2 regions of the Streptomyces sp. NPDC003284 genome follow, and region 2 is predicted to be linked to the other one. Evidence: riboswitches for the same ligand, from Rfam matches in the RefSeq annotation. Region 2 holds a riboswitch; the other holds the start of a gene.
The links. Region 2 has a riboswitch for fluoride ahead of ACWDYF_RS01880 (inorganic diphosphatase). Riboswitches for the same ligand answer to the same signal wherever they lie in the genome.
Positions count from the first base shown of each region.

Region 1: another riboswitch for fluoride. It lies ahead of ACWDYF_RS32540 (NUDIX hydrolase); the one in region 2 lies ahead of ACWDYF_RS01880 (inorganic diphosphatase).

Region 1 is NZ_JBSFSI010000023.1:100,368-111,992, reverse strand. Features, by position in the region: partial or broken gene ACWDYF_RS32565 (GAF domain-containing protein) at 1-435, opposite strand, end outside; gene ACWDYF_RS32560 (MutS-related protein) at 717-2,306, shown strand; gene ACWDYF_RS32555 (MutS-related protein) at 2,303-3,886, shown strand; gene ACWDYF_RS32550 (manganese efflux pump MntP) at 3,850-4,425, shown strand; gene ACWDYF_RS32545 (diacylglycerol/lipid kinase family protein) at 4,460-5,431, opposite strand; gene ACWDYF_RS32540 (NUDIX hydrolase) at 5,456-5,971, opposite strand; fluoride riboswitch at 6,002-6,065, opposite strand; gene ACWDYF_RS32535 (hypothetical protein) at 6,147-6,677, opposite strand; gene ACWDYF_RS32530 (DUF211 domain-containing protein) at 6,689-6,973, opposite strand; gene ACWDYF_RS32525 (DUF190 domain-containing protein) at 7,018-7,368, opposite strand; gene ACWDYF_RS32520 (universal stress protein) at 7,427-7,888, opposite strand; gene ACWDYF_RS32515 (proton-conducting transporter transmembrane domain-containing protein) at 7,941-10,010, opposite strand; gene ACWDYF_RS32510 (NADH-quinone oxidoreductase subunit B family protein) at 10,003-10,860, opposite strand; gene ACWDYF_RS32505 (hydrogenase large subunit) at 10,857-11,625, opposite strand, start outside.
Region 2 is NZ_JBSFSI010000001.1:413,672-425,296, forward strand. Features, by position in the region: gene dxs (1-deoxy-D-xylulose-5-phosphate synthase) at 1-184, shown strand, start outside; gene ACWDYF_RS01830 (aspartate aminotransferase family protein) at 181-1,563, shown strand; gene ACWDYF_RS01835 (helix-turn-helix domain-containing protein) at 1,650-2,273, shown strand; gene ACWDYF_RS01840 (DUF6126 family protein) at 2,270-2,389, shown strand; gene ACWDYF_RS01845 (tyrosine-protein phosphatase) at 2,420-3,217, opposite strand; gene ACWDYF_RS01850 (SGNH/GDSL hydrolase family protein) at 3,468-4,253, shown strand; gene ACWDYF_RS01855 (TetR/AcrR family transcriptional regulator) at 4,340-4,960, opposite strand; gene ACWDYF_RS01860 (MBL fold metallo-hydrolase) at 5,098-6,324, shown strand; gene ACWDYF_RS01865 (erythromycin esterase family protein) at 6,387-7,616, opposite strand; gene ACWDYF_RS01870 (TioE family transcriptional regulator) at 7,697-8,467, shown strand; gene ACWDYF_RS01875 (DUF2180 family protein) at 8,618-8,824, opposite strand; fluoride riboswitch at 8,987-9,067, opposite strand; gene ACWDYF_RS01880 (inorganic diphosphatase) at 9,136-9,627, opposite strand; fluoride riboswitch at 9,653-9,719, opposite strand; fluoride riboswitch at 9,832-9,895, shown strand; gene ettA (energy-dependent translational throttle protein EttA) at 9,936-11,603, shown strand.

The DNA.
Region 1 (11,625 bases), on a different contig from region 2:
GGGCACGATCAGCGCGGTCCCGGCGTCCAGCATGCGGTACAGGGCCCACTGGGCGGACTGGAGCGGGTCGGCGGGGTCGGGCAGCCCGAAGTCGGAGACGACGACCGGCCCCGCGCCGCGCAGCACCTTCGCCAGGGCGGCGGACGAGTCGTCCGGACCGGGCAGCAGCCCGCCGGGCAGGACCCGCAGCGACCGCTCCGGCTCCCGGTCCGTGATGGCGAGCCGCCGCAGCCGCTCGCCCTCGGCCACGTCGACCACACAGGCGTCCGCCAGATGCGGCACGACCAGCCGGGCCAGGCGGCGCAGTGCCTCCTCCGCGTCCAGGCCCGAGGCCAGCGCCCGGCTCGCCTCGGCCAGCAGCCGCAGCCGGGCCGCCCCCGCGTCCGGCTCGTGCTCCGTGTGCGGCGCCCCAGGCTGCCGTGGATCCCGTTTCATCGCGCTCCTCTCGGCACCCGTCCGAATGTATAGCGTTCCGTAGGCAGGTTTGAACGGTCCGTGAGGAACGAACCCCGCAGCGGGCACCGCCGACGGCGGGGTTTGCCGCGCGCGCAGCGGGAAACAGTGGGAAGCAGACGTTGTCCCCGGCGCGGTCCGCGCGCCGAGCGGCGGTGGATCCCGCCGTGGCCCCCGGTGCGCCGGAGGCCGAACCGCCGACCAGGCCGATGGTTCCTGCCGTCCGTCCCGGGTGCGCCCGCGCACCGGAGGAAGGCAGGACCATGGCCGCCGACCGCGCCGCTCCCGACCAGGCCGACCCGGGCGCCCCGCGCGTACCGAGCGTGCTGTTCCCCGAGGGCGCCGACCGGCCCGGCACGCCGGTGCCCGAGCCGGACTGCTTCCGCGACCTGAACCTGGACCAGCTCGTCGACGCGCTCGAACTGTGCCGTCCCGCCTACGGCCTCGCGCCGTTCTTCCGGGCACGGCCGGGGGACCTCCGCACGGTCGGCCACCGGCAGGCCGTCTTCCGGGACCTGGCGGAGCTGCCCGCTCTCGCCGACCGGATCGACGGCTTCGGCGAGCGGATGCGCGAGGTGCGGGACCGGCTCCGGCGCGCCGGTGCGATGCGCCACCGCTACCAGGCGGCGGACTGGTCCCTGGAGGCGGTCCACGCCTACACTGCGGCGTGCACGGCGCTCGCGCGGGACCTGGCCCGCGCCGCACCGCGCTCCCCGGCCCTGCGCGCGATCGCCGCGTACGCCGCCTCCTATGTCGCCTCCGCCGCCTTCACCGCGCTCGCCCGCGACGCGCGCCGCCTCCAGGAACAGCTGGACGACGTCCACTACTGCCTGCTCATCACCCCCGGACGGGTCAGGGTGAGCGCCTACGACGGGCAGGGGGACTACGGCGCCGAGGTCCTCGCCGACTTCGAGCGGTTCCGGCAGGGGGAGACGAAGGACCACCGGTCCCGCTTCCGCTCGGACGAGGTGATGAACCATGTCGAGGAAGCCGTCCTGGACCGGGTCGCCCTGCTGTACCCGGACGTCTTCGCGGAACTGGAGCGGTTCCGCGAGCGGCACGCGGACTTCCTCGACCCGGGGATCACGGCCTTCGAGCGCGAGATCCAGTTCTATCTGGCCTACCGGGCGTTCACCGCGCCGCTGGAGCGGGCCGGTCTGCCGTTCTGCCTGCCCGAGGTGGCGGCGGGCGCGAAGGGCGACCGGGAGCTCGGCGCGGAGGGGATGTTCGACCTCGTGCTCGCGGACAAGCTCGTCCGGGAGGGGGCCCGGGTGGTGCTCAACGACTTCCGGCTGAGCGGCCCGGAGCGGTTCCTCGTCGTGTCGGGGCCGAACCAGGGCGGCAAGACGACGTTCGCCCGTGCCTTCGGGCAACTGCACCGACTGGCCGCGCTCGGCTGCCCGGTCCCCGCGCGGCGGGCCCGGCTCCTGCTGTGCGACGGGCTGTTCACCCACTTCGAGCACGGCGAGCGCCTCGACGACCCGGGCGGAAAGCTGTACGACGACCTCCTGCGCGTGCACGCCGTCCTGGAGCGGGCGGCACCGGGCGGCGTCGTCGTCCTCAACGAGGTGTTCACCTCCACCACGCTCGACGACGCCGTGCTGCTCGGCACCCGCACCCTCCGGCAGTTCATCGACCGCGGTCTGATCGGCGTCTGCGTCACCTTCGTCGACGAACTGTCCCGGCTGGGCGAGGCCACCGTGAGCATGGTCGCCGCCGTCGACCCCGACGACCCGGCCGTGCGCACCTTCCGCATCGCACGCGGCCCCGCCGACGGCCTCTCCCACGCCGTCGCCGTCGCCGAACGCCACGGGCTCACCCACGACCGCCTGCGCGCCAGGATCCGGCCGTGAGGGCGCGGCTCCTGCACCGCGACCGCGACCCGGCCTGGGACACCGCGCCCGGCCCGCAGGAGGACGACCTGACGCGGGACCTGGACCTCGGGACGCTGTACGCGGCGATGGCCGACGGCGACGCCTTCCTGTACGAATGCGCCCGCCGGGTCATGATGTCCCCGCTCACCGACCCCGAGGAGATCCGCTACCGGCAGGACGTCCTGGCCGACTGCCTGCGGCAACCGGAGACGGTCCGCGAGCTGTACGCCCTGGCCACCGAGGCCCTGGCCCGCGAGAAGCGCGTCTTCGGCAGCTTCGTACGCTCCCCCGAAGCGTCCCTCGCCCGCTCGCTGGACGTCCTCGCGCTGTTCCTCGGACTCCTCCAGCGGCTGCGGCACCTGGCCGACACGCGTGCCGGGGAGTTCCGCTCCGCCGGGTTCCGACGATTCTTCGCCATGCTGGCCGCCGAACTCGACGACGACTGCCTCACCCGGCTGCGCGGCCACGCCGAGCGGCTGCGCTTCCGCGGCGGTGTCCTGGTCAGCGCCCGGCCGACCCACGGCTGCCGGGGCGCGGGATACGTGCTGCGCGAACCGCCGCACAAGCGCGGCTGGCGCGACCTGTTCACCTCCTTCGGACCCCCGGCGTACACGTACCACCTGCCCGAACGCGACGAAGCCGGGGCCAGGGCGCTCGGCGAGCTGCGCGGGCGCGGCCTCGACCTCGCCGCCGACGCGCTGGCCCGCTCCTGCGACCACATCCTGGCCTTCTTCACCGCGCTCCGCCGCGAACTGGGCTTCTGCACCGGCTGCCTCAACCTGCGCGCGGCGCTCGCCGCCCGCGGCGCACCGGTGTGCCGCCCCGATCCCGCGCCCCCGGGCACACCGGTCCTCACCTGCCGCGGCCTGTACGACGTGTGTCTCGCGCTGCGCGGCACCGGCCCCGTCGTCGGCAGCGACGTGGACGCGGACGGGGCCCGGCTGCTGGTGGTCACGGGGGCCAACGAGGGCGGCAAGTCCACCTTCCTGCGCGCCGTGGGACTGGCCCATCTCATGGCGCAGAGCGGCATGTTCGCCGCCGCCGTCTCCTTCGCCGCCGACCCGCGCGACCAGGTGTTCACCCACTTCCGGCGGGAGGAGGACCCGGACCTGGTCAGCGGCAAACTGGACGAGGAGCTGGCACGGATGAGCGGCATCGCCGACCGCCTCACCGCGCGCGGCCTCGTCCTGTTCAACGAGTCGTTCGCCGCCACCGACGAGCGGGAGGGCGCGGAGATCCACCGGCAGATCCTCGGCGCCCTGACCGAGGCGGGGGTGAAGGCGGTGTGCGTCACCCACCTCTACGAGCTGTCCCACGGCCTGTACACGCACCGCCCGCACGGCGCCGGGACCGTGTTCCTGCGCGCCGAGCGCACCCCCGACGGCCGCCGCACCCACCGGCTGGTCGAGGGCCCGCCCGAACCCACCGCCCACGGCGCCGATCTGTACGCGCGCGTCTTCGGCGAGCGGCCGACGGCTCCGGTGGGCGCGGCACCCCTCGACGAGCGCGGAACGGGACGCCCATGGACTGGCTGCGCACCGCGGTCACGGCCGATCTGATCGGCCTGGCGGCCAACTTCGACAACTGGGGGGTGGGCCTCGCCTACGGTGTCGCCGGGATCAGGTTCCCGCACCGGATCAACGCGCTCGTCAACACGGTCGGCCTGGGCAGCGTCCTGCTGGGCGCGTACGGGGGAGACCTCGTCTCACGCCGGGTGCCACCGGCCGCCGCCGGCCTGGTTGCGTGCGGGGTGCTCGTGTCGGTGGCGCTCCTCTACCTGTACCAGATGTACGTACGGCCCCGCCGCGTCCACCGCACCGCGCCGCCGGTGTCCGCGCCCCCCGGCCCGCGCCAGGGCCTGCTGCTCGGCGTCGGCCTGTCGTTCACCAATGTCGCCAACGGCTTCGGGGCCACGGTCTCGGCGGCGGTCCCGCTGTGGGGCGTCGCCGCGGCCGTCACGTTCTGGGGCTACGCGATGATCTGGCTCGGCAACAGACTGGGGACCGGGGTGGCCGCCAGGGTCGTCGGCGCCTGGTCGCCCGCCGTCGCCGCCGCCGTGCTGATCGGTGTCGGTGTGCACGAGGCGACCGGGACATAGCCCGGTTCCGGGCCCGCGCCGCCCGGCCCCACGGTCACTCCGCGGGCACCGGGCGGTACAGCAGCAGGGCGGCGGGCGCAGCCGTCAGGGTCAGCGCGTCGGGGGCGGTGGCCGTCTCGCCGTCGTAGGCGTAGGTCAGACCGCGCAGGCCGGTCAGCCGCAGCCGGGGCACGACGTGCTGTTCGGGAAGGACGAGCGCGTGCGGTGCGTCGACCGCCTCGGCCAGGAGGGCGGCCAGCCGCCCGTGCCGCTGCCCGGCGTCCGCGTCGAGCAGCCGCACGTCGAGCAGGCCGTCCGACAGCCGCTCGCGCGTCGGCAGGGCGTGCAGGGAGTGCTGCCGGTACACGCCGTTTCCCGCGAAGAGGAGCCAGAGGCGGCGTGGTGTGCCGTCCAGGCGCAGCGTGAAGGGCCGGGCGGTGCCGCTGGCCAGGGGCAGCGCCAGCGCCGTGGCGGCCCGCCGTCCGCAGCGGCGGCGGACCAGTTCCCGCAAGCGGACCAGATCGGCGTAGGCACCCAGGGCGAAGGTGTTCAGGAACACCCGGGGCGGCCGGTGGGCGCCCGGCGTGCCGATCAGGGCCACGTCGACGGCCGCTCCCCGGCCCTCCTGCACGGCGGCGGCCGCCACGGAGACGGAACGCAGACCGGCCGTACCGGCGAAGTGGTCGAGCGCGCCGCCGGGGAAGACGGCGAGCGGGAGGCCGTGGCGCAGCGCGGCGCGGGCCGCCGCGTTGACCGAGCCGTCACCGCCGACCACCCCCAGCGCCCCGCCCGCCTCGGCCGCCGAGCGGGCGGCCGCCTCCAGGGCGGCGGGCAGGCCGTCGGGGGAGCGGACGGTGACCGGGCGGGCCCGGGGCAGCAGGCTCCGCAACTCGGCGAGGGCGCGCTCCGCGCCGGTCGCGGCCGGGTTGGCCACCACCCGCAGTCCGGCCCCGCCGGGCAGCGGCCGTACGCGGGACGGGTCCGCGCGCCCCATCGGCGCCGGACGGCCCCGACGCTCCGCGGCCATGGCGCGCTCAGCCCCGTCCGGGCGTCACCGGGAACGGAACGGGGGGAGCAGGGGCAGCGCCGACAGGGCGCGGGTGACCCGGGTGCCGTTCTGCGGGCGCCACAGGTTGCCCAGGTAGGGCGCGTACCGGCGCCCGCCCCGGTGGAAGAGGCCCGGCAGATGGCCCGCCAGCGGCGGTTTCATGTCGAGCTCGCGCAGCCGGGGGAACGCCACGAACTCGGCCGTCATGCCCTCCTCCCGGGAGGCGGGCGTCTGGCCGGGCGCGCGGCCCGCGGTGAACACCAGGTCCACGGTCCGCCGCCCGCTGTCCGGATCGACGGCCTCCAGGACGAACGCGACCCGGGCCGGTTCCACCGCGAGGCCGGTCTCCTCGCGGGTCTCGCGGCGGGCGCAGGCCACCATGCTCTCGCCCGCGCGGGGGGTGCCGCCGGGCAGCACCCAGTCGTCCGCGCCCCGCGCGGTGCGGTGGACGAGCAGCACCGACTCGCCCCGGAAGACGACGGCGGAGCAGCGCAGCAGGACATCGTCGGGCATCCTCATGCCGATCTCCTCGCAGATGATGTGCGGGTGTTACCGGTAGAGGCCATCAGCAGGAGGTCCTGCGGTTGTGGCGAGCCCCATCGCCATGGCGACGCCCTCCCATTGTGGCGTACGTCCCCGGTCCGTCCGCAAGTCCTCCGCGCGGCCCGGCGGACCCCGCGCGCGGCCCGGCCGGTCACGCGATGCGCAGCCGGATGCCGACCCAGGTGGTCGCGACGCCGCCCGCCGCCATGGCCAGCGCCCACAGGACGGGGCGGGCGGTCAGGAGACGGGCGAGTGCGGCGCCGAGGACGGACAGGGCGAGGACGGCGAGGGCCACGACGATCCACGGCGGGCCGGGCAGGACCGCGCCCAGCGCGAGCGGCAGCGCGGCCCCCGCGAAGCTGGCCGCACAGGCGACGAGCGCGGCCCGCCAGGACCGCAGCAGGGCGAGCCGCCCCAGGTGCGTGGTGGCCATCTTCCGGTCGTGGCCGAGGCTGAGCTGCCGGGTGATGTGCGCGAGATGGGCCCGGCGTTCGGCGTAGTCGGCCACCATGACGGTGAAGGCGGAGGTGACCAGCGCGGCACAGCCGACCCGCACCGCCAGGCTCCAGCTGACCGGTGTGCCGGACCCGGTGAGGGAGGCGGAGGCGAGGGTGAGGGCGTTGAGCAGGCCGTCGGTGATCCCGAGGACGAGGGGGAGCCGGACGGTCTCGGCGGCCCTCATGACGGAGACGGTCATCTCTTGCGGGGGGTCCGGTCGAGTGTGTAGGCGCCCGCGACCACCTCGTCGGTGCTGTGCACGACGGCACCGGCGTGCTCGATGGCCCGCTGGATGGCCGGCAGGTCCAGGTCGTCGCCCTCGATGGTGACGTCGGTCCCGATGGTCTCGACGTCGATCTCGGTCACGGAGATGTTGACGGCCTGGACGCCCGGCACGTTCTCGATCTTCTGCGCCAGATGGGTGAGGCTCGGCTCGCTGATGGCCATGTCGACATCGAGGACCAGTCGGCGGATCGGCATGAGCGGTGTCCTTGTCGAAGTGCCTGCGTGTCCTGTCGGTGTGCCTACGCGCCGGGACGGTCGTCCGGGCCGAAGCGGACCAGTTCGCATTCCTCCAGGATGGCCGCCCCTTCGGAGACGATCCCGTCGAGCTCCGGCAAGAACGCCCGTACCTTCTCCGGGGAGTCGGCGAAGACGACCGCCATGGGCAGGTCCTCGCTCAGGGACAGGATGCGCTGGGTGTGGATGCGGGAGTGGGCGCCGTAGCCCTCGACACCGCGGAAGACGCTGGCCCCGGCGATGCCCGCCTTGTGCGCGCGGTGCACGATCTCGGTGGCCAGGGGCTTGTGGTGCACGGTGTCGTTCTCGCCCACGAGGACGGTGACCTTCAGTCCGGGGCGGGTGTGCCTGCTCATGCGCGGTTGCTCCGTTCGGTTGATGTACTGCTCGTGGGTTCCTGGTGCGGGGGCGTTCTCACCCGGTGTCCTCGGGGGGCGCCGCGGCGGGGACCACGAGCACGGGCAGGGCGGCCCGCTCGGTCACCCGCCGCACCACGTCGCCCAGCGGCCGGGCCCGCAGATGGCTGTCCGCGCCGTGGCGGCCCAGGACGATCAGGTCGCAGCCGTGCTCGGCGGCGCTCGCGACGAGGTCGGCGGCGATGTCCGTGCCGGTGCCCCAGTCCAGGCGGAGCTGCCCGGCGAAGGGCGGCAGCGCCTGCCACGCCCGGTCGAAGCGCTCCTGCGCCCAGGCGCGCTGGGCGCCGAGGTCGCGGGTGCGCTCACCGCCGGTCTCGGTGTGCTCGGACGGTACGAGCACGGCGCGCACCAGGACGCCGCCCCGGTCGCCCGCCAGGGCGACCGCGGCCGCCAGCGCCGCGCGGGCGGCGGGCGAGGCGTCCCAGCCGACGAGGATCCTGTGGAACGGTGACGCGGTCATGGGCCTCCTCCTTCACGAGGACGGGTCGCGGGCACGGCCGCCGCCGGGCCGCTCATGACAGGGCCGCCACAAGCGCCAGGGCGCCGACCAGGGCGATCAGCATGTAGGTCAGATAGGCGTCCAGGCGGCCGCACTGGAGGCGTTTGGCCGCGGCCACCAGCGCGCGCAGCGGACGGTAGAACGGCTGGTACAGATACACCTCGACGACCTCCACCACGTCGGACGCGTAGTCGAGGGTGCCTCCGGTCGCCGCCGTGCGCACCGGCCCGGCACCCTCCGGTCCCGGGTCCGGTCGCGCCGGTCCCGGTTCCGGTGGTTCTCCGGCAGGGGTGGCGCGGGTCCGGGTGCGCAGCACGGCGCCCAGGACACGCCGGGTCGGGTTGGCGTACCCGAAGGGGGTGTACCGGTCGTCGCCGTGCACACCGCCGCTCGCCGAACGCCACGCCGGGACCCGCCGCACCCGCAGGGCCCCGCCGCGCGAGGCCGCCACCAGCAGCACCAGGACGCCCGCGCACAGCACCGGCATCACCACCCACAGCCAGCTCGGGGAGAGGCTGGAGAACCCGGCGAAGACGGGCTGCACGACCCAGGGAGAGACCAGCGCGCCCGCGCTGACCTCCTGCGGCACCAGCGGTGCCAGACCCGCGCCGATCACCCGCAGCTGAAGCGGGGTCAGGGCGGCGGCGGCCAGGCCGCCCAGGGCCAGCAGCAGGACGCCCGCGCGCCCCGCGGCCCCCAGGTCCGCCCGGCACGGGGCGCGGCGGGCCGGACGGTCGTCCCGGGGGCCGAGGACGACCATGCCGACGATCCGGACGAAGGTGACCGAGGCGAAACCCGCGGTCAGCGCGATCAGGGCGCCCGCCACCGCGAGGGCGAGCCCATAGGGGAAGGCGGAGTACCGGAACTGCTGCATCAGGCTCTCCAGCAGGAACCACTCCGAGACGAAGCCCGCGGTGGGCGGCAGCCCGGCGAGGGTGACGGCACCGGCGGCGAGCCCGCCGGCCGCCCACGGCAGGCGGCGCGCGGTGCCGCGCAGCCGTTCGAGGTCGCCGGTCCCGGCGTCCGCTTCGAGGGCCGCGGCCCCGGCGAAGAGCAGTGTCTTGGCGACCGCGTGCGCGATCGTCTGGAGCGTGGCGGCGATCAGCCCGGCGGCGGTGAGCCGTTCGCTGCCCGTGAGCGCGCCGACGAGCGCGACGGCGTACCCGGTGCAGATCAGGCCCGCGTTCTCGATGCTGGAGCAGGCGATGACCCGCTCCAGCCGGGCCTGCACGGCCGCGTGGGCGATGCCGAGGAACGCGGTCAGCGCGGCCAGCAGGAGCAGGGTGACGGCGAGCCAGGCGGGCGGCGGACCCAGCAGCGCGAAGGTGCGCCACAGCCCGTAGAAGCCCGCGTTGACGGCGACACCGGCCAGCACCGGACGCAGTCCCGCGGGCGCGGCGGCGTAACCGCGCGGCAGCCACACCTGCACGGGAGCCAGCCCGGTCTTCACGGCGAAGGCGAGCACGAGCAGCGCCCAGGTGGCCGAACGCGCGGCGCCCGCGGGCAGTTCGGCGAGCCCGGCCAGGGAGAAGTCCCCGGTGCGGGTGGTGCCCGTCAGCAGACCGAGCAGCAGCGCGGCACCGGACACCTTGCCGAAGCCGAACGTCGCCACGGCCGGACCGATACGGCGGTGCCCGGCGGCGGTCAGCAGATAGAAGCCGAGGGTGATGCCCTCCCAGGCCATGACGAACAGGAAGACGTTGTCCGCGCTCTCCACCACGGCCACGGAGGCGAGCACCAGGGCGTGGTACGCGGCCGGGCCCCGGCCGGGCCGCCGCGCGGACGCCCAGCCCGCCGCGGTGAGACCGGCGGCGACGGCGACGGCGAAGGTCAGCAGCCAGAACAGGCCCGAAAGGGCGTCGACGCGCAGGGCGGCCGCGCCGAACCCGAGGGTGCCGCCGAGGTCCAGGCGCGGGGCGTGCCCCGGGCGGCCCAGAGCGACGGCGCCCACCGCGGCCAGGCAGCCGCTGCCCGCCGCGCCCAGCAGATACGGCACGGCGTACGGTGCCCGCCGCCCCGGCAGGACGTCGACGAGGGCGGCCGCGGCGAACAGCAGCAGACCGGCCGCGATCAGCTCACTCACCCCGGCCTCCCTCCGCCGTCCCGCCGTCCGCCGTCCCGCCGTCCGGGGGCTTCCGGTCCGGGGGCTCCCGGTCCGCGCGGCCGAGCCGGCCGGTGGCCAGCAGCAGCGCCTGGAGCAGCGAGAACGGGCTCGGCGGCGATCCGGGCACCCAGATGTCGACGTCCAGCAGGCCGCCGATGCCCGAGTGCGTCGCGTAGGTCCCGGCCCACATGCCGCCGCTGCACGCGTCGGTGCCGGCGGCGATCACCACGACGGGCCGCGCGGTCGCCTCGTAGGTGCGACGCAGCGGCGCGGCCATGCCCCGGGCGCCCGCCCCGGTCACGATCAGCACGTCGGCGTGGCGCGGACTGGCCGTCAGGAACATGCCCAGCCGGTGGATGTCGTAGACCGGATTGACCAGGGCGGCGATCTCCCATTCGTCGCTGCCGTCGGAACCGGCGTCCACGTGCCGGATGTGCAGGGAGCGGCGGAAGCGCGCGGTCCGCGCCGCGAGCCGGGCCCGCAGGGCGGCGACGGCCGCCTCGTCCTCCACGGCCCCGGGCACCACGAGCGCCGCCCGCGCGACGGCGGCCGTCGCGGCGCCGGACGCCGGCGCGAACACGTCGGGGCGGACCCGGACACAGCGCCGGCACAGCACACAGCGCCCCCGGTCCAGCCGGGGCGTGCCGTCGGGCGCGGCGTCCAGCGCACCGGTCGGGCAGAGCCCGCCCAGCTCGGCACGGGTGACGCGGGGCGCGGCGGGCCGCACGGTCACGGCGGCGGGGAAGTCCCGCTCGTACGGGTCGGTCCCGCGGGGGTAGTGCGTGGTGACGATCCCCTCCCGCAGCCCGCGCACGAACCAGGGCGTCACAGCGCCACCCCCGCGATCGAGAGACCGAAGCTCGCCTCGATGAACGGGAAGTCGGTCAGGACGTCCCCGGCGAACACCTCGTGGAACAGCACGAGGTTGTGGAAGGAGGCCGACCGCGGCACACAGCGGCTGATCCGGCCCTCCCGCAGCCGCAACAGGTACAGCGTCTCGCCCTGCGGCGCCTCGGCCGAGCCCACCGCGAACCCGCTCGGCGCGTCCGGAACCGGGACGCGCAGGGCCGCGTCGCCGTCGAGGGCGCGCAGCTCGCCGCTGGTCTGGTGCAGCAGCTCGAAGGACCGGGTGAGCTCCGCCCCGCGGACCAGGGTGCGGGCCATGACGTCGCCCTCGGCGAAGTCGGGCGGCGCGCCGAGCCCCAGGGACGGATAGGCGTCGTACGGGCGTTCGTAGCGGACGTCGGGTCCCGCTCCCGAGGCCCGGCCGAGCGGTCCGAGTGCGCCGTGCGCGCGGGCGACGGCCGGCGGCAGCGGGCCGGTGCCGCGCAGCCGGTCGAGGAAGGAAGGGGTGTGCAGGGCGGCGCGCCAGTCGGCCCGCACGGCGTCCCGCAGCGCGGCGAGCGCGCCGTCGAGAGCGGCCGGGGACAGGCACGGCAGACCGCTGACACCGCCGGGCACGACCGTGCCCCGCCCGAAGCGGCTCCCGCACAGGCGGCCGGTCAGCCGCAGGACGCGCTCCTTGTGCAGGGCGAACCGGGCGGTGGCGACGGCGAGTCCGGCCGCGTCGGTGAGTTTGACCATGACGTCGAGA
Region 2 (11,625 bases):
GGCCGACATCGGGCTGACCCCGGTGGAGGTCGCCGGCCGGATCGGCGCGAGCCTGGCCGCCCGGGACGGCGGCGGGCCCCGGCCGGAGCGGACCGGGACCGTCCCCGCGCAGCAGCCCGCCGCGGCCGGCGAGGCCGCCGGTCCGGCCGGGGCCGTCATGGCAGTCAAGGAGAAAACTGAATGACCACGGAGTTCGACCTCGGCGCCCTGCTGGCCGAGCGCGGCGCCGAGCGCTACGAGCTGCACAGCAAGCACCTGAACCACCAGCTGCCGCGCATGCTGCACACCATCGGTTTCGACAAGGTCTACGAACGGGCCGAGGGCGCCCACTTCTGGGACGCCGACGGCAACGACTACCTGGACATGCTCGCCGGGTTCGGCGTGATGGGCCTGGGCCGGCACCACCCGGTCGTCCGCAAGGCCCTGCACGACGTGCTGGACGCCGGCCTCGCCGACCTCACCCGCTTCGACTGCCAGCCGCTGCCCGGCCTGCTGGCGGAGCGGCTGCTCGCCCACAGCCCGCACCTGGACCGGGTGTTCTTCGGCAACAGCGGCACCGAGGCGGTCGAGACCGCGCTCAAGTTCGCCCGCCGCGCCACCGGCAGACAGCGCGTCCTCTACTGCGAGCACTCCTTCCACGGCCTGACCACCGGCTCGCTCTCCGTGAACGGCGAGGAGGGCTTCCGCGACGGCTTCGCCCCGCTGCTGCCCGACACCGCCGTCCCGCTCGGCGACCTCGACGCGCTCGCCCGCGAACTGAAGAAGGGCGACGTGGCCGCCCTGATCGTGGAGCCCGTCCAGGGCAAGGGCGTGCACGAGACCCCGCCGGGCTATCTGCGGGCCGCGCAGGAGCTGCTGCACCGGCACAAGGCCCTGCTCATCGCCGACGAGGTGCAGACCGGCCTCGGCCGCACCGGCGACTTCTACGCCTACCAGCACGAGGCCGGTGTCGAACCGGACCTGGTCTGCGTGGCCAAGGCCCTCTCCGGCGGCTATGTGCCGGTGAGCGCGACCCTCGGAAAGGACTGGATCTTCAAGAAGGTCTACTCCTCGATCGACCGGGTGCTGGTGCACTCGGCGAGCTTCGGCTCCAACGCGCAGGCCATGGCGGCGGGTCTCGCGGTGCTGTCGGTCATGGAGAACGAGCAGACCGTCGCCCACGTGCGGACCGTGGGCGACCTGCTGAAGTCCCGGCTGGCGGCGCTCACCGACAAGTACGAGCTGCTCGCCGACGTACGCGGCCGGGGCCTGATGATCGGCATCGAGTTCGGCCGGCCGAAGTCGCTGAAGCTGCGCGGGCGCTGGACCATGCTCCAGGCGGCCCGCAAGGGCCTGTTCGCGCAGATGGTGGTCGTCCCGCTGCTCCAGCGCCACCGGATCCTCACCCAGGTCTCCGGCGACCACCTGGAGGTGATCAAGCTGATCCCGCCGCTGGTGATCGACGAGGCGGACGTGGACCGGTTCGTGGACGCCTTCACGGCGGTGATGGACGACGCGCACGGCGGCGGCCTGATGTGGGACTTCGGAAAGACGCTGGTCAAGCAGGCGGTCGCCAACCGGTAGCCGCCACGGAGCACGCCGTGGCAGCCGGCTTTTGCCCCTGAGGCAAGAAATTTGCCCCAGGGGCAATCCTGCGGCTGAATGGAGGCATGACCACCCCCGAGTCCGGGCCACCGGAGGGGCAGGCCGAGACCCTGCCCGCCGTGGCGCCCCAACTGCGCGCGCTGCGCCGCCGGGCCTCCCTCACCCTGGAGGTCGCCGCCCGTGCCGCCGGGCTGTCGCCCGCCCATCTCTCCCGGCTGGAGACCGGGCAGCGCCAGCCCTCACTGCCGATGCTCCTGTCGCTCGCCCGCGTCTACGGTACGACCGTCTCCGAACTGCTCGGCGAGAGCGCCGCCGACCGGGACGCCGTCGTGCGCTCCGGGGACATGGAGCCCACCCCCGCCGGCGGCTGGACCTACTGGCAGGCGGGCTCTCCCGGGCGCGGCATGCAGGCCCTGCGGGTCCGTGTGCCGCACGGCTCCCAGGGCGACATCGTACGTGTGCACCCCGGCGAGGAGTGGCTGTACGTCCTCAAGGGCCGGCTGCGGCTGCGCCTGGGCGACAGCACCCACCTGCTCGCCCCCGGCGACAGCGCGCACTTCGACTCGCTGACCCCGCACCGCATCGCGGCCGAGGACCCCGACGGGCTCGACCTGCTCTTCGTCCACACCCTGCTGCAAAGTCCCACGGCCGCGCTGTGCCTGGGCCCCCACACCGGAGAGATGCCATGAGCGACATGGAGGAGAAGTTCCCGCGCGCCCTGTGGGTCCGGCTGATCATCTACATCGCCGTCGGACACCTCTTCGCCGCGTTCATCTGGCTGCTCTTCGAGATCGGCGCCAAGTGAGGCGGGCGCCGCACGCGGCGGGCCCGGGGCTCAGTCCAGCAGGCGCTCGCGCAGCCGCTCCCTGACCGGCGGCGCGAGCCTGAGCCCCCGCTCCATATAGGCGTCGACCCCGCCCCAGGTCTCCTCGGCGGTCTCCAGGGCCGCGGTCAGATACTCCGCCCGCGCGTCGAACAGCGGGCTCAGCAGCTCCATCACCTCGGGGGAGCGGGCCGCGGGCGAGGTGCCGCTGCGGCGCACCTTGTAGCGGCGGTGCAGGGCGTTGGACTCCAGGTAGTCCGCGACGATCGCGTCCCGCTCCACGCCCAGCGCGAGCAGGGTCACGGCGATCGAGAGACCGGCGCGGTCCTTGCCCGCCGCGCAGTGCATCAGGGCCGGGACGCTGTCCTCGGCGAGCGCGTGCAGCACCTGGGAGTGCTCGGCGGTGCGCTCCGTGACCATCGTGCGGTAGGAGGCGATCATCCGGTCCGCGCCCTTGCCGCCGTCCAGGATCGCCCGCAACTGGTCCAGGTCGCCGTCGCGGACCATCTTCCAGAACTCGGTGCCGTCGGCGGGGTCGCTCAGCGGCAGGTTCACATTGCGCACCCCGGGCAGCGCGACGTCCGGCCCTTCGAGCTTCTGGTCGGCCGCGTTGCGGAAGTCGAAGACGGTGTGCAGGCCCAGCGAGGCGAGGAAGGCGGTGTCCTGCTCGGTGGCGTGCGCCAGGTGGCCGCTGCGGAACAGCACTCCGTGCCGCACCCGCCGCCCGTCCACGGTCGGCAGCCCGCCCACGTCGCGGAAGTTGCGGACTCCGGTCAGCTCCGGCTCGGTCGACGGCACCTGCTGCGTCACGGGGGCTCCTCCCTGTCCGGCCCGCCTTCGCGGCTCGTCGGCGGGCGCGGTCCCGACGATACGACATGCCCTCCCGGGGCGGCAGAGCCGCCGTACCGCCTGGTGCGGGCGGGCGTATTCCCGGCTCGGCGATGCTGTCGGAGTGGCCTTTCTCACCGACCGTCAACCCCTGCCTACGGTCGCGTAAGTCACATCGGAAGGTGAATCATGGGCCGACGTGGCAGACGATTCGAAGAGTGACAGCAGATCAGTGATCGGGTCGTACGTGGCGGTGGGGGACAGCTTCACCGAGGGCGTCGGAGACCCCGGACCCGACGGAGCGTTCGTCGGCTGGGCCGACCGGCTCGCCGTGCTGCTCGCCGACCGGCGACCCGAGGGCGACTTCAGGTACACCAACCTCGCCGTGCGCGGAAAACTGCTCGACCAGATCGTGGCGGACCAGGTGCCGCGGGCGGCCTCACTCGCCCCCGACCTGATCTCCTTCTGCGCGGGCGGCAACGACATCATCCGGCCCGGCACCGACCCGGACGACGTGGCCGAACGGTTCGAGAAGGCGGTCGCCCGGCTCACCGCGGCGGCCGGCACCGTCCTGGTCACCACCGGCTTCGACACCCGCGGCGTACCCCTGCTCAAACACCTGCGCGGCAAGATCGCCACGTACAACGGGCATGTGCGCGCCGTCGCCGACCGCTACGGCTGCCCCGTGCTCGACCTGTGGTCGCTCAGGACCGTCCAGGACCGGCGGGCCTGGGACCACGACCGGCTGCACCTCTCGCCCGAGGGGCACACCCGCGTCGCGCTGCGCGCCGGACAGGTCCTCGGCGTCGACGTACCGGCCGACCCGGACCAGCCCTGGCCCCCGCTGCCGCCGCGCGGCACGCTGGAGGTCCGCCGCGACGACGTCCACTGGGCCCGCGAGTACCTGGTCCCGTGGATCGGCCGCCGGCTGCGGGGCGAGTCCTCGGGGGACGCCGTGACGGCCAAGGGGACGCTGTCCCCGGACGACATCAGGACGCGGATCGCGTCGGTGGCCTGAGGCAGGCCGACCGGGACCCGCCGCGCGCGGGCCCCGGCCACCGGCCCCCCCGCACCCACCGGAGCCCGGCGGGGCATCGGGCGCGCTCACCGGGCCGCGGCGGTCAACGCCTCCCGGTCCAGGCCCAGTTCGCGGGCCAGGGCGTCGTCGACCCACTCCAGCGCCCGGGTGCGGGACAGCGTGCCCCCGTAGCAGGTCAGCTGTACGGCGAGACCGTCCAGATAGGCCGTCAGCCGCAGGGCCGTACCGGCCGGGTCGGGGCAGTGGAACTCGCCCGCCGCCACCCCCTCGGCCGCGACCGCCGTGAGCGACGCCTTCCAGCGCCGGTCCAGGTCCCGGGTGACCTCCCGCAGCGCGGGTTCGCGCACCGCGGCGGCCCAGCCCTCGATCCACAGCCGCCAGCCCTTGGCGCTGCCCGTCGGCGCGTACCAGCGCACCGCCGCCCGCAGCCTGCGCACCGCCGTCGTACGCCGCCCGAGGAGCGTGCGCAGCCGCGCCAGATCGTCCTCGGCGGCGCGGGCGAACGCGGCGGCCACCAGGTTCTCCTTGGTCGAGAAGTGGTAGAGCACCAGCGCGTTGCTCACCCCGAGGACCGCGGCCACGTCGGCGATCCGCACCGCCGCCACACCGCGCGCCTCGATCTGCCCGATGGCGGCCCGCAGCAACTCCTCGCGCCGCTCCGCCACGCTCAACCGCACTCTCGCCACGCGAGTCACCCTAATGGGTCTTGCCTCTCAGACAAGATCTGTGCCAGGCACCCGGCGGGGACGGCGCGGGGCGGCCCGGGAACGGCGCGGCGGCCCCCTCATAATGGACCACCTGAGCGACCCCACCTGGAGGTAACGTGGCCGGCTTCCGTCCCTCGATTCCCGGGCTGAGCGCCCTGCGGCCCGAGGCCTTCGGCGTGGACCCCGGCGGTGCGCGCATGGCGCGGATCCGCCGCTCCCCGCACTTCAAGGACGGCGTCTTCCAGAACCCGGGAGGCCCGGCGAGCATCCGGCCCTCGGGCTCGATGCTCGACTTCGCCAAGCACTACTTCGACAAGGACGAGCGGGTCCGGCGCTCGCCCCGGGGCAATATCCCGGTGCACGCCACCACCTTCGCCGACCTGGCCCGTCCCGCGGCCAGCGGACTGCGCCTGACCTGGCTCGGGCACTCCAGTGTGCTCGTGGAGATCGACGGGCACCGGGTGCTCTTCGACCCGGTGTGGGGCGAGCGCTGCTCGCCGTTCCCCTTCGCGGGCCCCCGCAGGCTGCACCCGGTGCCCCTGCCGCTGGCCGCGCTCGGCCCGGTCGACGTGGTGGTCATCTCCCACGACCACTACGACCACCTGGACCTGCCCACCATCAAGGCGCTGGCCGCCACGGACACCCTCTTCGCGGTGCCGCTCGGCGTCGGCGCCCACCTCGAACACTGGGGTGTCTCCGCCGACCGGCTGCGCGAACTGGACTGGCACGAGGCCACCAAGGTCGGCGGACTGACCCTGACCGCCACCCCCGCCCGGCACTTCTGCGGCCGCGGCCTGCGCAACACCCAGCACACCCTGTGGGCCTCCTGGGTCGTCGCCGGTGACGAGCACCGCGTCTACCACAGCGGCGACACCGGCTACTTCGACGGCTTCCGGGACATCGGCGCCGACCACGGCCCCTTCGACGCCACGATGATCCAGCTCGGCGCGTACTCCGACTTCTGGCCCGAGGACCAGCCGGACGCCGGGCCGCTGCCGGGCGCCTGGCCGGACATCCACATGAACCCCACCCAGGGCGTGCAGAGCCACCTCGACCTGCAACAGGGCCGGGCCGAGGGCGTCATGCTGCCCATCCACTGGGGGACGTTCAACCTCGCCCTGCACCCCTGGTCGGAACCGGCGGAGTGGGCGCTGGCCGCGGCGGACGCGGTCGGCCAGGCACTGGCCCTGCCCGTCCCGGGCCGGCCCTTCGAACCGGCCGGTGAGCTGCCCGCGCTCCCGTGGTGGCGCGACGTGTCCCGGTCGGCCCGCGCCCGCAGGTGGCCGGCGCCCGAACTGGGCCTGAGCACCGCCCGCGGCCTCGACCTGCTGGCCGAGGACTGAACGAAGACTGACGAGGACTGAGCCACCCGCCGCGCCCGTGCGGCCTCCGCCGCGCCCTGCTGTCAGGTGTGCGCCCGTCCGGCCTCCGGGACGTCCTTCACGAACACGATCCCGTCGGTCCGGGCCAGGTGCGCCGGGTCGAGCGGGGCGTAGCCGTGGTACGGCGACTGCCGGGGGACGGGCGGGATGCCGCTCGCGAGGGCGTCCGCAAGGCCGCGCGCGTCGACGACACGGGGACAGTCGGCTCCCGGGAGGGCGTACAGGATCCCTTCGAGGGTGTCCGGCGGCGGGATGTCCACGCCCCGGTGGCGGAGCGTGCCGAGGGCGGTGGCCAGGAACGCGTACCGCTCGCCCAGGCGGGCGCCCACCAGCGCGCCCGCGCTCCACCACCGCACAGGAGTGCCGTCCATGCGGATGGTGCTCTGCTCCCGCTGGAGATGGCCGTTGTGGGCGTGGACCAGGACCGGGCCGCGTTCGGCGAGGGCCAGCAGGTTGGCCGCCATCATCCGGTCCCGCAGGGCCACCAGCCAGGTCATCCGGGCCGGTGAGGTGTCGGCCGTCCGGGAGTGGTAGCGCAGCAGCCCGGCGGCGGTACGCCCGTACAGGCGCGCCCGTTCCAGCTCCGGTGGCGCGGCCGCCTCCATGAGCAGCGGTGTCTGGGTGTCGAGCAGCGTCACCAGGTCGTCGGCGATCAGCCGGAGCCGCGCGGCCTCGGCCGAGCGCCCCACCGACCGGGCCGGGTCCCGCATCGCGGCCGGTTCGCTCCAGCGGCCGTCGGCGCCGAGCAGCCGGTCCAGCTCCGGCGCGGCGCACGGAAGCAGACCGGCGTCCACCCGGGCGGCGAGAAAGGCGTGCAGCGCGGTCAGGGCGTGCCGGGGGCTCTCGGCGCCGGTCATCTCCAGCGGGCCGTCGATCCCGGCGAAGCGCACCCGCTCGGACAGCGGTCGCCCCTCGTTGAACTCCCGCATCCAGCGCACCAGTTCACGGTTGGGCGCCGACACGTTGAACCACTCGTGACTGAAGCCGCGCTCCATCACCTCGTCCAGGGAGCCCCTGCCCCAGGTGACGTAGTCGTCCACGGCCAGGCCCCGCAGACAGTCGCTCTCGATCGCGATGGTGCGGTACCCCTCTTCCTCGACGAGTTGCCGGAACAGCGCGTCGCGCGGTGCGAGGAGCGCGTCCTCGCCGTGGGTGGGCTCGCCCAGGGCGAGGATCCGGGGCCGGGACGGGAGCAGCCGCAGCACGGCGGCGGCGTCCACGGCATGGGCGGTGTTCCTGATACCGGTAGCCATGCCTTCAACGCTATCGTTGAACCCTCCGTGGAAACTTTTTCCGACCACCCCCTTCAAGAGCCCCGGAAAACGGCAGGATCATGGAGTCCAACCCTCAAAGCACCCGACGGCTCAGGCCGGTCGACCTGGCCCGTGCGCACGGGGTGTCGACCCAGGCGGTCAGGAACTACGAGGAGGCCGGCATCCTCCCGGCCGCCGCCCGCACCGAGCACGGCTACCGCACCTACACCCCGTTGCACGCGCGCGCCCTGCGCACCTTCCTCGCCCTGGTGCCCGGCCACGGCCACCGCACGGCGGCCGCGGTGATGCGGGCGGTCGGGGAGGGCGCGGTGGAGGAGGCACTGCGCCTGATCGACGAGAGCCACGCCCAGCTCCTGGAGGACCGGCTGACCCTCCAGGCGGTCGAACAGGCCCTCCGGGGCCTCAACACACCCGCCGCGCCCGGTTCCGGCCCGGTGCCCGCCTCCGCCCCGCGCGCCGGGGACTCCGGTCCGCGGGCCGGGACCTCGGGCGGCTTCATCGGCCCGCTGGCCGGGCGGCTCGGCATCCGGCCCGCGACCCTGCGCAAGTGGGAGCGCGCCGGACTGGTCCGCCCGCGCCGCGATCCGCGCACCGGCTACCGGGTGTACGACGAGGCCGCCGTGCGCGACGCCCGGCTGGTGCACCAGCTCAGACGCGGCGGCCATCCGCTGGAGCAGATCGCGCCGTTGATCGAACGGGTCCGCGCGGCGGGCGGCCCCGAACCGCTGGAGGCCACCCTGCGCGACTGGCGGGACCGGCTCAGCGACCGCGGGCGCGCCCTGCTGGCCGGGGCCGCCGAACTGGACGCGTATCTGCGCGAGCGCGGCTGACGGACGGAGCGCGCGAGGATGGGGTGAGGGGTGCGCCGGTCAGGACACGGCGCACCCCTCACCTGTGCCCTTCTCGCGACCGGGGCGCGCGGGTGTGCGCCTCGGAGGGACCCGCGCTGAAGGGCGGTCGGGGCAGGTGCCGGGAACCGGTCACCCGCTGCGCTCCGCGGCGAGGCAGGTGCGGCACACCATCCGCCGCGCTGCACGCGGCTTGGTGGCCAGACCGGCCCCGGTCAGGTCGTGCAGCGTCTGCGGAGTGGGCCGCCCGTGACCGCGGCAGATCCCCGCGCCGCACGTACGGCAGACGGCGACGGCGGCCGTCGTGACGTCGAGTTCCTGACAGTCGAAGCAGATCATCGCATCGCTCCGTCCCGGTCGGGGCCGGACGGGCGCGGCGCACCCGGCGGGTGCCCCGGACGCGGGCGGCGCTCCGGGCGGTGCGGGGGAGTGGGTCCGTGAGCGTGCACGGACGACGGCGAAGCGTCCACGTGGGTACCTCCCGAGGGCATGCGGTCCTGACGTCGGTCAGGAACCATCAGCCCGGAGGAGGGCGGTTCGGGCCGGAGAACGGCCCAGGCGGGATCCATCGCCGAGTCCGAGTGAACCGGTCCGGGCGGCGCCGGTCAAGGCCGCCGCCGCCATCGGTGTCCCGGCCCCGCGGCGCGGGTCTAGTCCAGACAGCCCGTGAGACGCGCGTACGCCTGCCGGGCCCGGGTCAGGAACTCCTCGGCGGCCGCGGGGTCTTCGCACTCCTCGACCCGCCAGTGGTGCGCCGGGTCGAGCCGGTGCAGCACGGTGGCGAGGGTGCCCTCGTCCGCATGCCAGGCACGCAGCGCCCGTACGCCGGTGAGGGCCGCGAAGTTGGCGTCGTGCGCCGGTACACACACCAGCTCCGGGCACGGACGGCCGTCCCTGAGCGCGTGCACCAGCGCGACCGGCCGGGCCCGCACGGTCCGGCCCGGCAGCGCCGGTTCCTCCATCAGCAGCAGGACGGCGGTCGGCTCGCCGTCCTCGGTGAGGGTGTCGTCGATCCGGCCGGCGCCGACCGGGTAGCCGGTCACGCGGGTCGAGCCCGCGGCGGCCACGTCGTGCCCGTCCGATCCGTCGTGCGGTGCGAACGGCGATCCGACCGTCGCCGCCACCATGACCATGATCTCCATCGCAGGCTCCTCCCGTGGTACGGCGGTCCACGTAGAGGCCATCAGCACGGCGGTCCGTGCGGTCACGGGCGAGCCCCATCGCCCCGGCACGTTCATTCTCCCCGGCCCGGCCGCCGGATATGCCTGCCTTGTCCACCTGACGTCCGTCGCCACCGGGTGCGGGCGGCTCGGGCTGGCGCGCGGACGCCCGCTGTGGGCACCATGGACGGAGACGGCGATGAGGCTCGCCCTTGACCGCACACCCCGTGCTGATGGCCTCTGTGAACGACGGCCGCCTCCCCGGCGGCCCGGTTACGGAGGCATCGCGGATGTACGCGTACACGATGCGCAACGTGCGGATGGCCCACGGCGACAAGGTCGTCCTGGACGACGTCACCCTCTCGTTCCGGCCCGGCGCCAAGATCGGCGTGGTCGGCCCCAACGGCATGGGCAAGTCCACCCTCCTGCGGATCATGGCGGGACGCGAACAGCCCGCGCGCGGGCAGGCGGCCCCGGCCCCGGACACCCGCGTCGGCATCCTGGAGCAGGAGCCCCGGCTCGACGACACGGCCACCGTCCGGGACAACGTCGAGGAGGGCGTCGCGGGCGTCCGGGACATGCTGCGCCGCTACGAGGAGGTCACCGCGCGCCTCGGCCGGGCCGAAGGACCGGAGGCGCAGGACCTCCTGGACGAACTCGGCGCGCTCCAGGAGGCCCTGGACCACGCGGGCGCCTGGGACATCGACTCCCGCCTGGAGCAGGCCATGGACGCCCTGCGCTGCCCGCCGCCCGGCACCCCGGTCCGCGGACTGTCGGGCGGTGAGCGCCGCCGGGTCGCGCTGTGCCGGCTGCTGCTGTCCCAGCCGGACCTGCTGCTCCTGGACGAGCCGACCAACCACCTGGACGCCGAGTCCGTGGCCTGGCTGGAACAGCACCTGGCCGACTACCCGGGCACGGTCGTCGCGGTCACCCACGACCGGTACTTCCTGGACAACGTCGCCCGCTGGATCCTGGAGATCGACCGCGGCCGCGTCCACCCCTACGAGGGGAACTACTCCACCTACCTGGAGACCAAGGCCGCCCGCCTCCAGGTGGAGGGCCGCAAGGACGCCAAGCGGCAGAAGCGGCTCGCCGAGGAACTGGCCTGGGTGCGCGCGGGCGCCAAGGGCCGGCAGGCCGCCTCCAAGGCACGCGTGCAGCGCTACGAGGAACTGGCGAGCGAGGCCGCGCGCCGCCGCGAACCGGACTTCGAGGAGATCCGGATCCCGCCGGGCCCGCGCCTGGGCAGCCTCGTCCTGGAGGCCGACCACCTCACCAAGGGCCACGGCGACCGGCTGCTGATGGAGGACCTGTCCTTCTCGCTGCCGCGCGGCGGCCTCGTCGGCGTGATCGGCCCCAACGGCGTCGGCAAGACGACGCTCTTCAGGATGATCGTCGGCGAGGAGCGGCCCGACAGCGGCACCCTGCGCCTGGGCGACACGGTCCGCATCTCCTACGCCGACCAGGACCGCGCCGGGCTCGACCCGGCCGCCGGCGTGTGGGAGGCGGTCTCCGGCGGCCAGGAGCACCTGCGCGTCGGCGGTGTGGAACTGCCCTCGCGCGCCTATGTCGCCACCTTCGGCTTCAAGGGCGCCGACCAGCAGAAGCCCGTCGGCCTGATGTCCGGCGGCGAGCGCAACCGGCTCAACCTGGCGCTCACCCTCAAGCAGGGCGGCAACCTGCTGCTGCTGGACGAGCCGACCAACGACCTCGACGTGGAGACCCTGGCCTCGCTGGAGCACGCGCTGCTCGCCTTCCCCGGCTGCGCCGTGATCACCGCGCACGACCGGTGGTTCCTGGACCGCGTCGCCACCCATGTGCTCGCCTGGGAGGGCGGCGCCCACTGGTTCTGGTTCGAGGGCAACTTCGCCGACTACGAGGCCAACAAGCGGCAGCGTCTGGGCGAGGAGGCCGCCCGCCCGCACCCGGTCACCCACCGGCGGCTGGTCCGCGGCTGACGCCCGACAGGAGCACCGCGCC